3 regions of the Staphylococcus durrellii genome follow, and region 3 is predicted to be linked to each of the others. Evidence: predicted binding sites of a transcription regulator. Region 3 holds the regulator's gene; each other region holds the start of a gene.
What was found. The regulator Rex, encoded in region 3, represses fermentation and respiration genes when NADH is low (regulators of the CRP and FNR family bind a similar motif). The targets are predictions, from matches to a motif close to TTGTGAAATATTTCACAA.
Positions count from the first base shown of each region.

Region 1: ISP02_RS05100 (L-lactate dehydrogenase) is a predicted target of Rex. The motif match lies at 4,272-4,289, and genes of this name have one in related genera.
Region 2: ISP02_RS05440 (citrate synthase) is a predicted target of Rex. The motif match lies at 781-798, and genes of this name have one in related genera.

Region 1 is NZ_JADIIO010000001.1:1,039,252-1,045,048, reverse strand. It holds gene ISP02_RS05120 (MDR family MFS transporter) at 1-947, opposite strand, end outside; gene ISP02_RS05115 (TIGR01212 family radical SAM protein) at 1,054-2,007, shown strand; gene ISP02_RS05110 (tRNA (mnm(5)s(2)U34)-methyltransferase) at 2,004-2,564, shown strand; gene ISP02_RS05105 (transcriptional regulator, SarA/Rot family) at 2,676-3,077, opposite strand; gene ISP02_RS05100 (L-lactate dehydrogenase) at 3,232-4,191, opposite strand; gene ISP02_RS05095 (alpha/beta fold hydrolase) at 4,365-5,192, opposite strand; gene ISP02_RS05090 (proline dehydrogenase family protein) at 5,425-5,797, shown strand, end outside.
Region 2 is NZ_JADIIO010000001.1:1,119,923-1,125,719, forward strand. It holds gene ISP02_RS05435 (amino acid permease) at 1-582, opposite strand, end outside; gene ISP02_RS05440 (citrate synthase) at 929-2,047, shown strand; gene icd (NADP-dependent isocitrate dehydrogenase) at 2,092-3,360, shown strand; gene ISP02_RS05450 (response regulator transcription factor) at 3,812-4,522, shown strand; gene pnpS (two-component system histidine kinase PnpS) at 4,522-5,797, shown strand, end outside.
Region 3 is NZ_JADIIO010000001.1:843,633-849,429, forward strand. It holds gene ISP02_RS03965 (ABC-F family ATP-binding cassette domain-containing protein) at 1-1,045, opposite strand, end outside; gene ISP02_RS03970 (redox-sensing transcriptional repressor Rex) at 1,201-1,842, shown strand; gene ISP02_RS03975 (YeeE/YedE family protein) at 2,063-3,157, shown strand; gene ISP02_RS03980 (sulfurtransferase TusA family protein) at 3,176-3,400, shown strand; gene ISP02_RS03985 (sucrose-6-phosphate hydrolase) at 3,809-5,287, shown strand; gene ISP02_RS03990 (carbohydrate kinase family protein) at 5,290-5,797, shown strand, end outside.

The DNA.
Region 1 (5,797 bases), 200 kb from region 3:
ACCGCAGGCCACACAAACATCTCTCCTAAACTAAGAATTACCATGCCAATCATCATTATAGAAAATTGCTCGGCAAAACTAGTAACGAAAAAGCACAACATAAATATCACTATACCGATAAACATCTGATGTACTAAATTCCCTTTTAATAAGCGAATGATAGGCGCGATAAACGGTTGCGCAACCAGTATTAGGATTCCATTAACTGTCCATAATAAGCTATATTGTCTCATTGATATATTTAAATGCTGCGTAAATGAAGCGATTGTGCTTTCCCATTGAATATATGCAACCCAACAAATAATAAACATCGCACATAATAATACCAATGATATAAACTGAGTCCTATATTGTTTTGAAAATAATTTAAATGTTTCGTTAGATTTCACCTTAACCTCTAATTCAATATTAAAATTAAAGACAGCAACTAAAGCAAATAGTATATACATAATTAAATTTGCTATAAATATATAGTTAAAGCTTATTTCAGCAACGAAACCACCAAGTGCCGCCCCAAGCGCTACACCAATATTTTGTGCTAAATAAATAGCATTAAAGGTCTGTCTACCACCATTAGGCCAAACAGCACCAGCCATAGCGTATATAGCCGGGATGATTAAACCACCACCGAATCCTAAACACACTAACCAAACGGCATACCATGGCCAACCATGAAAGAAATTAAGCAATGTAGTACTTATCAAACAAATGACTGTCCCTGTCATAATTGTTCGATAACCTCCGTATTTATCAAAAAACGTACCACCTAATAAATTACCAATTACCATACCAAATGAATTTATAAGCAACACAAAACCAGCTACGGTTAAACTTTTATGTAATTCATGATTCATGTAAATTGTATTTAATGGCCATAGAAAGCTTGAACCAGTTATGTTTAATGCCATACCAATCACTAACCACCATACTGATTTAGGCATATTCATACCAAAAGCCCCTCTACTTATATTTTTTCTAAAACTACAGTAAACAATATAACACAAAATATGTTAAAATCTTTAACTATAATGATTTTAGAAAGGAAAATGTTAAATGGGTCATTTTTTCCCTTATGCATTCGAAGATAAAAGATATCACACATGGAATTACCACTTAAAAAATAAATTTGGCCAAAAAATATTTAAAGTCGCTATAGATGGTGGCTTTGACTGCCCAAATAGAGATGGCACTGTCGCACATGGTGGATGTACATTTTGTTCAGCCGCTGGCAGTGGTGATTTTGCTGGTAATCGCGTCGATCCAATCGAAGTGCAGTTTAAGCAAATTAAAGATAGAATGCATGAAAAATGGAGTGAAGGTCAGTACATCGCATACTTCCAAGCCTTTACAAATACGCATGCACCAGTTGATGTATTGCGTGAGAAATATGAAGCTGCTTTAAAAGAAGAAGGCGTTGTCGGTTTATCTATTGCCACTAGACCTGACTGTCTACCGGACGATGTAGTAGAATATTTAGCTGAATTAAATGAACGTACTTATTTATGGGTGGAATTAGGTTTACAAACAGTACACCAGGAAACTTCAGACCTCATTAACCGCGCACACGATATGCCAACTTATTATGAAGGCATAGCTAAATTAAGAAAACATAATATTAATATATGTACTCATATTATTAATGGATTACCAGGCGAAGACTATGACATGATGATGGAAACAGCAAGAGAAGTTGCTCAAATGGACGTGCAAGGTATTAAAATTCATTTACTTCACCTATTAAAAGGCACACCTATGGTTAAACAATATGATAAAGGTATGCTTGAGTTTATGTCACAAGAAGAATATACCAATTTAGTATGTGACCAATTAGAATTAATGCCTCCCGAAATGATTGTGCATAGAATCACTGGCGATGGTCCGATAGATTTAATGGTAGGTCCAATGTGGAGCGTTAATAAATGGGAAGTATTAAACGAAATTGATAATGAACTTGCTCGTCGAAACTCTTATCAAGGAAAACACTTTGAAAGTGTACATCACGTATGAAATTAACAAGAATTTTACCTTATGCTAAAACATTACTGTCAGAGCATATAACTGAACATAGTATCGTTATCGATGCTACTTGTGGAAATGGTCATGATACTTTATTTTTAGCTCAACAAGTGACAAGCGGCGTTGTATATGCCTTTGATATACAGCGACAAGCTATAAAATCTACTGAAGACAAAGTGAAGGACTATTCAAATGTTAATCTTATTCATGATAGTCATGCCAATGTAACAAGTTATATCTCCGACTCACATAAAGGACATATAGACGCAGCTATTTTTAATTTAGGCTATCTTCCTAAAGGAGATAAGCAAATAGTGACACAACCAAAAAGTACAATATCAGCTATTGAAAGCATATTTGAGGTGCTAGCTCCAGAAGGCATTATTATTTTAGTTATATATCCTGGACATGATGAAGGGAAAGTTGAAAGTGATAAAGTAGTCAATTTTTTAACTTCAATCGATCAACAAATTGCCCACGTGCTGCAATATCAATTCATCAATCAACAAAACGATCCGCCCTTCATTTGTGCTATAGAAAAGCGTTAACATAAAATAAAAAAGATTGTCCTCACTACTACGTGAAGACAATCTTTTTTTTATGATTTTTAATCATAATTAGCAAGTTCATTAGCAAAGTGCTACAAATTTCCAAATTCCCTATAAGTTTAAGATAGTAGTTAAACTTTCTTGAAAACTTGCTTTTTTTGAATTAATTTCATCAGTAATAAAGTTTAAAAGATGTTCCCTTTCATCTTCAAATTTATCATTGAAATAGATGATTACTGTACGTTCATCATTTTGAGGTCTTTCTTTAATAATCCATTTTTTCTCGACTAAATCATTATACGTACGCGTACGTTTGTATGATTTGATGTGAACGTGTTCATCCATTTGTTTTAGTGTCATTGAGCCTTTTTTCCAAAGCGTAAGTAGAATTAAAACCTCTTCTTTAGACATTTTGTATTCTTTCCTAATGCTTTTGAAAATGTTCTCAATTTCCACTAAAATATGATTCAAATTCAAAACATTTGTAACCTTATTGTCTAACGCCTCTCCCATAATAATTCCCCCATATAAAAAATATATAGTAAAACATGTAAAATTAATTTTAAATCATTTATCATATTTTTAATAGTCGAAAACTTAACGTTTATTAAAAATTACATTTTTTATTAAAATTAATCTTATACACATTTTAAAAGTAATTTAAGGATTATGCAATAAAGTAATTTCTTAATTTTTGTTGATATTCTTTTAAAATATTTATAGAGTCTTCAAATTGTTTTTTTTCTAAACTATTTAATGCAATTTCATATATTTTAACTGCACCATTTCTGTTTAAAAGTGTTGGCACACCAGCATATACATCCTCGTAACCAAATTCATTGTCTAAATAACTAGAAACAGTTAACACAGTATCTTGATTACATAAAATCGCATTTGTAATTTCTGTAAGTGCCATTGCAATACCATAGCAAGTTGCCCCTTTTGCTCGAATAATATGATATGCAGCTTCTTTTGTATTTATAAATGCCTGCTTTAATTCATTTTCTGATAATGTATAGTTTTCTTTAAATTGATGTAGCGGCTGGCCAGCAATTTGCACATTTGACCAAACAGCTAATTCAGAATCTCCATGCTCACCGATTATTTGTGCATTAATGTTAGTTGGCGCAATACCACATAACTCCCCTAACTCATGTCTAAACCTTGCACTATCAAGTACCGTACCTGAACCTATTACTTTTTCCTTAGGGAAACCGGAAATTTTTTTAGTAACATAAGTCATAATATCTACAGGATTAGTTGCCACGACAAATATTCCTGAAAATCGATGTTCAATTACTTGAGTTATAATTGCTTTAAATATTTCTGCGTTTTTCGTTACCAAATCCAATCTTGTTTCATGTGGTTGTTGATTTGCACCAGCAGTAATAACCACTATATCTGCATTAGCACAATCTTCATAACTACCGACTTTTAAATTCGTTCTTTTAGCACTTAATGCGGAAGCATGCGCCAAATCTTTAATATCTCCTGTGACTCTTTCTTCATCAATATCAATAATTACTAGTTCATCTACTATTGCTTGAGATACTAATGCAAAAGCATAACTAGAACCAACTGCACCATCACCGATTAGAACTACTTTATTACTTTTCGTATATTTCATAAGATCACACCTAACTTTTATATTGTGATATTTTTCACAATATAAACTTATCATTTTTTCTGCTAAAATACAACAATTATTTGTGAATAAATTCACATTTACAGTTTAAAAATTGAACACTACCCTGACAGATATTCGTACTACGTCTGAGTAATGTTCAATCTAATTTATTGCTATTTATTTACGTTATTTTCATCATCTATTATAAAACCCATTGCACTAGAACTATTATTTAAAAATGATAATATATAGCGCATCACTTCGTCCCTTTCAGGTTCATTATGGACTTCGTGATATAAACCTTCCCACACTTTGAAATAAAGTTCATCAGTTTTAACTTTATCTTTGATTAAGTCCATAAGTTCAGTATCAGCTACTTTATCTTCAGTACCATACATTAATAATAATGGTATTTTATTAATATCAGTTAAATGTGTTACAGTTTCTTTCATCACTTCAACAACTTGTTTATACCAATGATAAGTAACTTTTGTTAGCATTAATTGATCATCTGATGTTTCTTCAAGCACTTCAGTATTACGAGTTAAATCACGTGCTTCAATACCTACTTTGAAACGTGCATCTTTGGCGACATTGCCTATATTCGCTATTATTTTATCTTTACGTGATTTGCCACTTTTTTTAAATTCTAATATTGGAGAAATAAGTGCTAATCCCTCGATAGGTACTTCCACGCGTTCAAGTAGATTTAACATAATTAATCCACCTAAACCGACGCCTATAACATATGTTGGAATTTTATATTCATTTGCAATTTTAATCCATTCCAATACGTTTTCATGATATACGTCAAAGTTATTTATTTGACCTTTATTAGAACGTGAAGTTTGGCCTTGTCCAGGTAAATCACCCATTATTACGTGATAACCGTTACGACGAAGCATAGTGATTAAATAAGCATATCTTCCGGTATGCTCTAACATATTATGTACAATAACTATTACACCCTTAGCTTCGTTTTCAGTTTCCCACTTCCACATATTATATACTTCTCCTTCTCGTTAAATTTCATTAACTTAATTGTATCAAATAATTAGTCTAATTTACCATTTTTTATCACAGATTAACTATAATATCTCTGTACAAAATAATTCGGCTAATATTGTGTAAAATGTAATATATATAGTATAAAAAATATTTGTGAACGTTTTCATCATAAATAAATTCATGATACACTATTATAGAATAGAGTTATTGTTAGGAGGAATGAATATGCCAATCGTGAAAGATTTCTTTATTGCTTTATCTAATAGTAAATTTTTAAACGCTACTGCGAAAAAATTAGGACCCATGTTTGGTGCAAAAAAAGTGGTAGCCGGCAACACTATTCCAATGTTATTAGAGACGATAGAACGTCTTAACGAAAAGGGAATCGTTGTTACTGTAGATAATTTAGGTGAATATGTTGTTAATGAAGGGGAAGCAATTCAAGCTAAAGATCGAATTCTAGAAGTGATGTACGCTGTTTATGACCATAATTTAGATGCGCATATGTCAATCAAAATAAGTCAATTAGGCGCGGAATTTGATTTAGATCTTGCTTATAAAAACTTGAGAGAAATTTTATTAAAAGCAAATGAATTTA
Region 2 (5,797 bases), 280 kb from region 3:
TTTAGGGAAGATACCATTATTATATAAATTAGAAAGTGATGCATGACCAAATTGTGTTTTATAGGCCATAATTATCATAATTGCACCAACGATAATTAAAGCGACAATTGTAACAATTTTAATAATTGCAAACCAAAATTCTAACTCCCCAAATAGCTTTGCACTTAATAAATTAAATGACATTAAGATCAGTACACAAAATAAAGCACTTATCCAGTTTGGTATTTGTGGAAACCAAAAACTTATGTATTTTGCCACGGCTGTAACTTCTGCCATACCCGTAATAATCCAGCATAACCAATAAGTCCAACCGGTAACGAATCCCGCGAATGGTCCTATATATTCGTTAGTTACATCGGCAAAAGATTTAAAACCAGTATTTGAAACCAGAATCTCGCCTAAACCCCTCATAAACATAAATAACATAAAACCTATGATAATGTAGGTAAGTAATATGGAAGGACCTGTTAACGCAATCGTTTGTCCTGCTCCCAAAAATAACCCAGTACCAATTGCTCCCCCGATAGCAATTAGTTGAACATGACGATTACTAAGTTCTCTCTCTAATACTTGTTTGCTCATTTGCATTTCTCCTTTGTTTATTTAGTATCAATTATGCTATCCAAATAAAAATATTACAACTATTTTTAAAATTTAATAAGTAATTTTACAGGTTTTAATTTATATTTAGTTATCGTATATGATAAAAAATTAAATTCTAAGAAAAATTGAAGTAATCTTCTATAAATATTAGAATGTAGATATAACAAACAATATTATTTGTGAATTATTTAAAGTAGTATATAGTTTAATAATTTCTTATAAGGCTAATAAGAATTATGGCTTTATATATTCACAAATCATCTTTGATTGGATATAATAGTTTTTGTAAGCCATTTCATAACGAAATAGAAAAGGGGAATTAAATATGGCAAACGTACAAAAAGGCTTAGAAGGGGTTCTAGCTGCCGAAACTAAAGTTAGTTCAATCATCGACAGTCAATTAACATATGCGGGCTATGACATAGATGATTTAGCAAATAATGCTGAATTTGAAGAAATTATCTTTTTATTATGGCATTATAGATTACCAAGTGCTGAAGAACTTAAAACTTTAAAAGAAAAACTATTAAGTTATATGGAGTTAAATCCTAGAGTGTATAGCCACTTCAAAGAATATGCTACAGATAATGTACACCCTATGACTGCTTTAAGAACTTCAGTATCTTATATTGCTCACTTTGATCCAAATGCCGAAGCTGAGAACGATACAGAAACTTTAGAGCGAGGTATTCGTATTCAAGCAAAAATTGCTTCATTAGTAACTGCTTTTGCTCGTGTAAGAGAAGATAAAGAACCGGTAAAACCGAACAAAGACTTAAATTATGCAGGCAACTTCTTGTATATGTTAAGAGGCGAATTACCTACAGACATTGAAGTAGAAGCCTTTAACAAAGCATTAGTATTGCATGCTGACCATGAATTCAATGCTTCAACATTTACAGCTAGATGTGCTGTATCATCATTATCTGACATGTATTCAGGTATCGTTGCTGCGGTTGGTTCATTAAAAGGTCCTTTACACGGCGGGGCAAACGAACGTGTTATGAGCATGTTAGCTGAAGTTAAATCAGAAGATGAAGTTGATGAATATATCGACCAAAAAATCAAAAATAAAGAAAAAATAATGGGCTTTGGACACCGCGTATATAAAGATGGCGACCCTAGAGCGAAGTTCTTAAAAGAAATGAGCAGAAAAATTACAAATGAAACTGGTCAAAGTCAATTATTTGATATTTCTGTGAAAATTGCAGACAAAATGAAAAAAGAAAAAGGTTTAATTGCGAATGTAGACTTTTATAGTGCTACAGTTTATCACAGCTTAAATATAGAACATGATTTATTCACTCCAATTTTTGCTGTAAGTAGAACTTCAGGATGGATTGCTCATATTCTAGAACAATATGAAGATAATAGAATTATGCGTCCAAGAGCACATTATGTTGGTGAAGTTAATAGAACTTATGTACCAATTGAAGAACGATAATAAAAAATAATTATTATAGACAAAATATGCGGAGGTTTTTAGAAATGGCAGTAAACAAAATAGTAAAAAACAACGACGGATTATCAGTACCAAATGAACCAACGATTCCATATATTATTGGTGATGGAATTGGACCAGACATTTGGAAAGCGGCAAGCAGAGTTATCGATGCAGCTGTAGAAAAAGCCTATAATGGCGAGAAGAAAATTGATTGGAAAGAAGTATTAGCTGGTCAGAAAGCATATGATGAAACTGGTGAATGGTTACCTAAAGAAACTTTAGAAGCTATAGATGAATACTTAATCGCAATCAAAGGTCCGTTAACTACACCTATCGGTGGCGGTATTCGTTCATTAAACGTAGCTTTACGTCAAGAATTAGACTTGTTTACTTGTTTAAGACCGGTTCGTTGGTTTAAAGGTGTACCTTCTCCTGTTAAAAGACCAGAAGAAACTGACATGGTTATTTTCCGTGAAAACACTGAAGATATTTATGCAGGTATTGAATTTAAAGAAGGATCTTCAGAAGTGAAAAAAGTCGTTGATTTCTTACAAAATGAAATGGGTGCAAAAAACATTCGTTTCCCTGAAACTTCAGGTATCGGTATTAAACCAGTATCTAAAGAAGGTACAGAACGTTTAGTACGTGCAGCAATTCAATATGCTTTAGATAACAATCGTAAATCAGTTACGTTAGTACACAAAGGTAACATTATGAAATTTACAGAAGGTGCCTTCAAACAATGGGGTTACGACGTTGCACATAACGAATTTGCTGATAAAGTATTCACTTGGCAACAATATGACCAAATAGTTGAAGAAAAAGGTAAAGATGAAGCTAATGCTGTTCAAGATAAAGCTGAAAAAGAAGGTAAAATCATTATTAAAGATTCTATTGCTGATATCTTCTTACAACAAATTCTTACTCGTCCAGCAGACCACGACGTAGTTGCTACAATGAACTTAAATGGTGACTATGTATCAGATGCGTTAGCTGCGCAAGTTGGTGGTATTGGTATCGCTCCTGGAGCGAACATTAACTATGAAAGTGGGCATGCAATTTTCGAAGCGACACATGGTACTGCTCCTAAGTATGCTGACCAAAACAAAGTTAATCCATCATCAGAAATTTTAAGTGCTGTTTTAATGTTAGAACATTTAGGATGGCAAGAAGCTGCTGACAAAATTACAGATTCAATTGAAAGAACAATCGCATCTAAAGTAGTAACATACGACTTCGCACGTTTAATGGACGGTGCTGAAGAAGTTTCAACTTCTCAATTCGCAGATGAGTTAATTAAAAATTTAAGCTAATAGTTGTTTAAGTTAAATTATAGACTTGTAGATAATGTTTATATTTGCGATTACTATTAAATAAGCACCCCCTTTACTATTAAGGGAGTGCTTATTTTAATTGAATGATAAGCCCTACACTATGCTTAGGTTCTTATTGTTGTACTGTTGCAATTAAAATTGAACCTTTTAGTGCTAAATAATATGTAGTAAGGTAATTAAAGTTACTGAGACGTGTAGATGAAATAGTTGGCATTAGATATAATTACTTCAGTACAGACATAATAGAAATGTAACTACTATATCGTTTTCACCTAACAATACAAAAAGTATATTAGTAATTGTAATTATGTATTTTTTATATTAACCAAATTAAGGTAATGTTAAGTTTATGTAAATCAATGTCAATTGTGTTATTTTTATAACTATTTAGGTTATAATTACGGTGTAAATATATTAATGGAGGTACGCTATGTCTCAAACAGTGCTTATAGTTGACGATGAACAATCAATTGTAACGTTGCTTAAATATAATTTAGAACAAGCAGGTTACATTACAGAAGTAGCCTATGATGGTGAAGAAGCATTAGAAAAAGTTGATGCATTTAAGCCTGAAGTAGTTTTATTAGATGTTATGTTACCTAAAAAAGATGGGATAGAAGTTTGTAAACAAATTCGCTCAGATAAGAATTTAGTACCTATATTAATGTTAACTGCTAAAGATGATGAGTTTGATCGCGTGCTCGGTTTGGAATTAGGTGCAGATGATTATATGACGAAACCATTTTCACCAAGAGAAGTTGTAGCCCGTGTCAAAGCAATATTAAGACGGTCAGCAATGATTACAGAACTTAGTGAAACAGCCGACAGTTCTGATGATATTCACATCGGCTCAATAAAAATAAGACCTGATTTTTTCGAAGTTTATCGCAATGGAGAATTATTAGAATTAACTCCGAAAGAATTTGAATTATTATTATACTTAATAGATAGACAGGGTAGAGTAATTACACGTGAACACATGTTAAATTCAGTGTGGAATTATGAATTTGCGGGAGATTCTCGAATTGTTGATGTACATATTAGCCACTTGAGGGATAAATTAGAAGACAATCCAAAGCAACCCAAATTAATTAAAACGGTACGCGGATTGGGATATAAACTAGAAAGACCGAAAGTTTAATGTTAAAGTTCCATCAACAACTATTAATCATTTTATGTACGATAACAATTGTGAGTTTCCTTGTGTTAGGATTCATTGTTACACATGTCATTTATTCTACTGTTTCATACAACCAACAGCAAAATCTTAATAATAGAGCTTCACATTTTATTAACTTATTAAATCATGGTCAACGGAAAGAATTAACAAAACAAATAAAAAATGAACAAATAACTGTTAAAATCAAGCAAAAAAATAAAGAAATTTACACAGAGTCTAGTAGCGTACCAATTAGCACTAAATTCTCAGATGTAACAAATACTGCACCATTAAATTACGATAAATATAATAAAAAGCATAGATATACATATGAAACTACTGTAGATAATTATAAAGTTATAATTAGTGGCGTAAACAACCATATACATACCTTGCAATTAAAAATATGGTACTATTTTTTACTAAGTGTCATTGTAGTAATCCTTGTGATGTTTTTAGTTGTTAGAATGATTAATCGTACGTATATTAGACCGATTAAAGAAGTGACTTACGCTACACAACTTCTTGCGGAAGGCTATTATCATGTTAGAGTTCCAGAAAGTAATGTCAAGGAAACGAAGGAATTGTTTGTCACTACTAACGAATTAGCTAGAAAGCTTCAGAGGTTAAACAATCAACAAAAATTACAATCAAATCGATTAAAGACTACCTTGGAGAATATTCCTAGTTCGATATTAATGATTGATAAATACGGTGAAATAGTAATAGCTAATAGAACTTATTATGAAGTGTTTGCACCTGATAAATCAGTTGAGCATCACAGTTATATAGAAATGTTAGATGACAAAGTTCAGAACTTAATAACCGATGCCTTTAAAATGGAAAAAGCGTTATATCATCAAGTGAAACTGAATGTTAGTCAAGTTCATGAGAAATACTTTGATACGGCGTGTGTACCAATTTTATCTAAATCCAAAAAGCATTTATATGGTATGGTAATCGTGTTGCATGATATAACTAACCTTAAAAAATTGGAAAATCTTAGACGTGAGTTTGTAGCAAACGTTTCACACGAATTAAAAACACCCATTACATCGATAAAAGGTTTTGCGGAAACGTTAATAGATGGAGCTAAGGATGATCCGCAATCATTGAATGCCTTTTTAGATATTATTCTGAAAGAATCAGAACGCATTGAATCATTGGTTTTTGATTTATTAGATTTATCACATGTAGAACAACAGAGTGAAATTGCAACGACACGCTTAAATTTAGCTCACATCGTGCAAAGTAATA
Region 3 (5,797 bases):
AAATAGGTTCAGTAATAGGTTCTTCATAACCAATTTCCAATTGTTTAATATGAAAAACATCATTACCAGTATTACGCTCAAAGTCAAAAGTGATATTCGCGCTTCGAGCATCAATTAGTGGTTTATCTATAGTTTGCATCTTTTCTAAAGTCTTTCGTCTACTTTTGGCCATACCCGAAGTAGAGGCTCTAGCAATATTTTTATCGACAAATGTTTCAAGTTTTTTAATCTCTGCTTTTTGTTTTTCGTATTCTTGCATTCGTTTTGCATAATATTTGTCACGTTGTTCGATAAATTGTGCATAGTTTCCTTGGTAATGTTGGACATCACCTAAAGCCACATCATAAATTTGATTAACAATTTTATCTAGAAAGTATCTGTCGTGACTGATAATAACAATAGCACCTTTAAAGTAGTTTAAATAACCCTCTAACCATTCTGTTGTTTCCATATCGAGATGGTTAGTAGGCTCATCTAATAGCAGTAAATCAGGTTCACTTAATAACATTTGAGCTAATGATAAACGCGTCTTTTGGCCACCACTAAAATCATTTATTGGACGGTCAAAATCTGCTTCATCAAAGTTCAAGCCATGTAATACAGTTTTAATTTTACTTTCGTATTGATAGCCCTCTAATTGTTCAAATTGATTTGATAGGCTTTCGTATTTTTCAAGATGCACTTTATATTTGTCACTATCAAAGTCATCTGCATGTTGCGCTAACCAATCAGTTTCTTGGTTCATTTGTTGGCCTAATTTTTTAATATGCTCAAAAGGTTTGGACATTTCTTGAATTACAGTAGAAGTTGTATTCAAGGTCATTTGCTGTGTTAAGTAACCTAACTTTAAATTTTTAATTTTTGAGATATGCCCGCCGTCATACCCCTCTACACCTGCAATGATTTTCATTAATGTAGATTTTCCGGCGCCATTTCTACCTACAATACCGATTCGCTCGCCAGTCTTAATTTCTACATTAACATCATTAAAAATATCTTCACCATCGAAAGATTTCGATATATCGTTTAGTTGTAATAATATCATGTTTTGTGCACCTCACTAATATGTCTATTTTACCTTATATAAGTGTTAGATAAAACTACGATTGTTTATTTTTATATTTTATTAATGTATAATATTATAGTAATTGCTTCCATTCATAGCTTTGTATATTTTCGTAATAATAGGGGGACTTAATTTTGGCGCATCAAAGTGATAAAATTCCTCGTGCTACATTAAAGCGTTTACCTTTATATTATAGATTTGTGAATACTTTAAAATCAAAAGGCATAGACAGAGTGAATTCTAAAACGATTAGCGAAGGACTAAATATAGATTCTGCAACTATTCGTCGAGATTTTTCATATTTTGGAGAACTAGGTAAAAAAGGATACGGATATAATATAGAAAGTCTGTTGAACTTTTTTAAACACGAAATAAATGAAAATAATGAAATTAAGATTGCCATTGTGGGCGTTGGTAATTTAGGTAAGGCATTGTTGAATTTTAATTTTTCTATTCACGATGAAATGACAATTACTGAGGCTTTTGATATTCGAGAGGATATTATAGGTGCTAAAGTTGGAAATGTTACGGTAAAACATTATAACGATATAGAAAACATTTTAAAAAAAGAAGAAATCGATGTCGTTATTCTTACAACTACTGAAAATGCGGCGCAACAAGTAACAGATCAACTCGTGCAATCTGGCGTAAAAGGTATTTTGAATTTTACACCAACTAGAGTTAATACCCCTTCAGATGTTCAAATACATCATATAGACTTAGGTATTGAATTACAATCATTACTATTTTTTATGCGTAATTATGGAGATAAATAAATTAAATATATTGAAGCTATCTTATGAGATTTTGTCTTTTAGACATTAAAAAAGGTAGCTTTTTTATTTGGTAATGATTTATCAATAATTTTTTCAACCTAATTTACCCATTCTAAAAAATTGATTACAATACTATTACAATTAAACAAATAGTCTTGAAAAGTACGATCAAATCTAATATTATTATTCTTATTAATTTAATCGGAAAAGAGGGATTTATTTGGTGTGGTTAGTATTTAGTGGTCTCATCGTAGGGGCTTTATTAGGCTTCGTTATGCAACGCACACGGTTTTGTTTAGCAGGTGGTTTCCGAGATATGTATATTCAAAAGAGTAATAAAATGTTTTATGCCTTATTAATAGCCATATCCATACAAAGTATTGGACTACTTATTTTGACTTCTACAGGCATCGTTAAAGTACCAACAGAATCATACCCTATAATAGGGACGGTTATTGGATCATTTATTTTTGGAGTTGGAATGATTTTATCTGGTGGATGTGCTACTGGTACATGGTATCGTGCCGGAGAAGGTTTAATAGGTAGTTGGATAGCTTTAGCTTTATATGCGTTCACTTCAGCAGTTACTAAATTTGGTTTATTACTACCTATATTGAATAAAATTAACAAACCAACAAATGTTAATGCTAGCATGTCACAAACAACCGGTATTCCAATGTGGGTTTGGGTTTTATTATTAGTTATTATTACACTGTTTTTCGTAGTGAAAACTTTACGTAAGCCAAAAGTTGCTGTGCCAACATTAAAACGTAAATTTACAGGTGTACGCTATTATTTATTTGAGAAGAAATATCATCCTTTCGTAGCAGCCATTTTAGTAGGTATTATTGCGTTGTTGGCTTGGCCAGTAAGTGAAACTACAGGTAGAATGGATGGACTTGGTATTACGACTCCTTCAGCTAATTTAGTACAATTTTTAGTCAGTGGAGATGTTAAATTATTAGACTGGGGCGTATTTTTAGTTTTAGGTATATTCCTTGGTTCATATATAGCAGCAAAAGGTGCAAGAGAATTTAAATGGAGATTACCGGACAAAAAGACAATTAGAAATAGTGTATTTGGAGGTACGTTCATGGGATTTGGTGCATCTGTAGCAGGAGGTTGTTCAATTGGTAATGGTTTAGTATCAACTGCGACAATGTCTTGGCAAGGATGGATAGCTCTAGCTTCAATGATTCTAGGTGCATGGTTTATGAGTTATTTTATCTTTATTAGGCCTATGAAAAAAGCTCAAAAGGCACAAGCGACCTCAGCAAAAAGTGCCAATATAAGTGGACAAACGCAAACAACATAATAAGGAGGAAATTAAATTATGGTACATGAATTAGGCACAGTAGGAATGGTTTGTCCGTTCCCATTAATAGAAGCTCAAAAGAAAATGGTAACCTTGGATAACGGAGACGAACTAAAAATTGATTTCGATTGTACTCAAGCAACTGAAGCAATACCAAATTGGGCTGCTGAACAAGGTTATCCAGTAACAAACTATGAACAATTAGATGATGCTTCTTGGACAATCACTATTCAAAAAGCATAAGCAATTGACCTGGTTATTTTTTATAACCAGGTTTTCTTTATATTCATGTGTTATAAGTGTAACCATGATGGTACACTATAAATTAAAAGTGTACATAATTGTCACTAATGTAAATGTAAAATTTTGTATAAATAGTATTCTAATCAGTTAATTATTATGAACAAATGGTTTTTAGACAACACCATTGTCTGATTGAATGATATTATATAACTTTACGGTATCTATATGTCTAATAAATATAAACAAGTCTAATAAAAGTACTATTTAACTTATAAATTTATATGAAGTAATTATTTTATCTTTAAATAACAAATGGCTTTAATGAAATAATAAATGATTTTAGTATGGGACGATTTTCGTTTGAATGATAAAATAAAGATAATTCTGTTTTGAGGAGGCAAACTTACCATGCGTGAGTGGACAAGAGACGAGCGCTATCAACATTTTGAGGAAGTCCCTCAAGATAAGTTAGAAGCATTAAAAGCTCAAGTAAAACAATCTAGCTATAGACAAACTTTTCATATCCAACCAGAATCTGGATTGCTTAATGATCCTAATGGTTTGATTTATTTTAATGGAGAATATCATATCTCACATCAATGGTTTCCTTTAGGGGCCGTTCATGGTTTGAAATATTGGTACAATTATACAAGCAAAGATTTAGTTCATTTTGAACCACATGGACCAATATTAAAACCTGACACTAAAAATGACAGCCACGGTGTATATAGTGGAAGTGCTTTTGAATATGATAATCACTTATACTATATGTATACAGGTAATGCTCGTGATGAAGCGTGGCAAAGACATGCTAGCCAATTGATTGCTAAAGTTAATCAAGATAACTCATTAAGCAAGTTTCCCAAACCTGTAATTGCTCAACCTCCTGAAGGTTATACGCAGCATTTTAGAGACCCAAAAGTCTTTAAAAGAGGAGAAGATTATTACGCCATCATAGGTGCCCAAAATATCCAGCAAAGTGGTAGGGTCGTACTCTATCGTTCAACTGATATCGTGCACTGGCAGTTTATGGGTGAATTAGAAACGAAATTGACTGAATTTGGTTATATGTGGGAGTGCCCAGATTATTTTAATTTAGATGGTTTTGACATACTGATGTTTTGTCCTCAAGGTATTGAGCCAGACGGACATAAATTCAACAATATTTATCAAGCGGGATACATAATTGGTCAGTTAGATGTTGAAAATTTAACTATGAACCATGCTGATTTCAATGAATTAGATAATGGTTTTGATTTTTATGCGCCACAAAGTTTTATCGACGAAAATGGCCAACGCATCTTAATAGGCTGGATGGGCTTGCCGGATATTAATTATCCTACAGATATTGAAGAGTGGGCACATTGTCTAACAATTCCAAGAATACTATCAATAGAAAACGGTAAATTAAAACAACGACCTATTAAAACATTAAAGCAATTACGCTCTAATGAAGAAACAGCATTAGGCTACGCTAATAAATATACGCGACAGCTTCATCCTTATGAAGGAAGACAATATGAACTTATTATTGATGTGTTAGAAAATGAAGCGACAGAAATATATTTTGAATTGCGTAGTTCACGTCAACAATCTACGTTAATAAAATATAATACAAGAGAACAGATGATAACACTTGATAGAAGTGAAAGTGGTCCATTACCTTCTCCCGTAGAGGGGACTTCTAGAAGTACTATATTAGATACACAACTTTCTCAATTACAAATTTTTATTGATACTTCTAGTATAGAAATTTTTTGTAACAATGGCGAACGTGTATTAACTGCAAGAATTTTCCCGGATAATGAAGCAACAGGTATAAAGACTTCTACTGAGTCAGGTCAAGCTTACTTGAAATTTACTAAATACGAATTGAAAGAGGGTTAATTATGCGTAAATTATATGCCATTGGTGAAGCTTTAATCGATTTTATTCCTAACACTACAGATTCTAAATTAAAAGATGTAGAGACATTTTCTAGACAAGTTGGTGGGGCACCATGTAACGTGGCTAGTACGGTTCAAAAATTAGGTGGCCAAGCAGAAATGATAACTCAATTAGGAGAAGATGCTTTCGGAGATATCATAGTCGAAACACTGGATAATTTAGGTGTTGGTACTTCTTATATTAAACGCACAAATGTAGCAAATACTGCATTAGCTTTTGTCAGTCTAACAAAGTCAGGAGAAAGAGATTTTTCATTTTATCGTAAACCCTCTGCCGATATGTTATATGATCGTGACAATATTAAAGATTTACCGATAAATGAAAATGATATTTTACATTTTTGTTCAGTAGATTTAGTTGATAGTGAAATGAAAGAAGCGCATAAAGCAATTATTGATAAATTTAAGCAACAAAAAGGGATAATTTGTTTTGATCCAAATGTAAGATTAC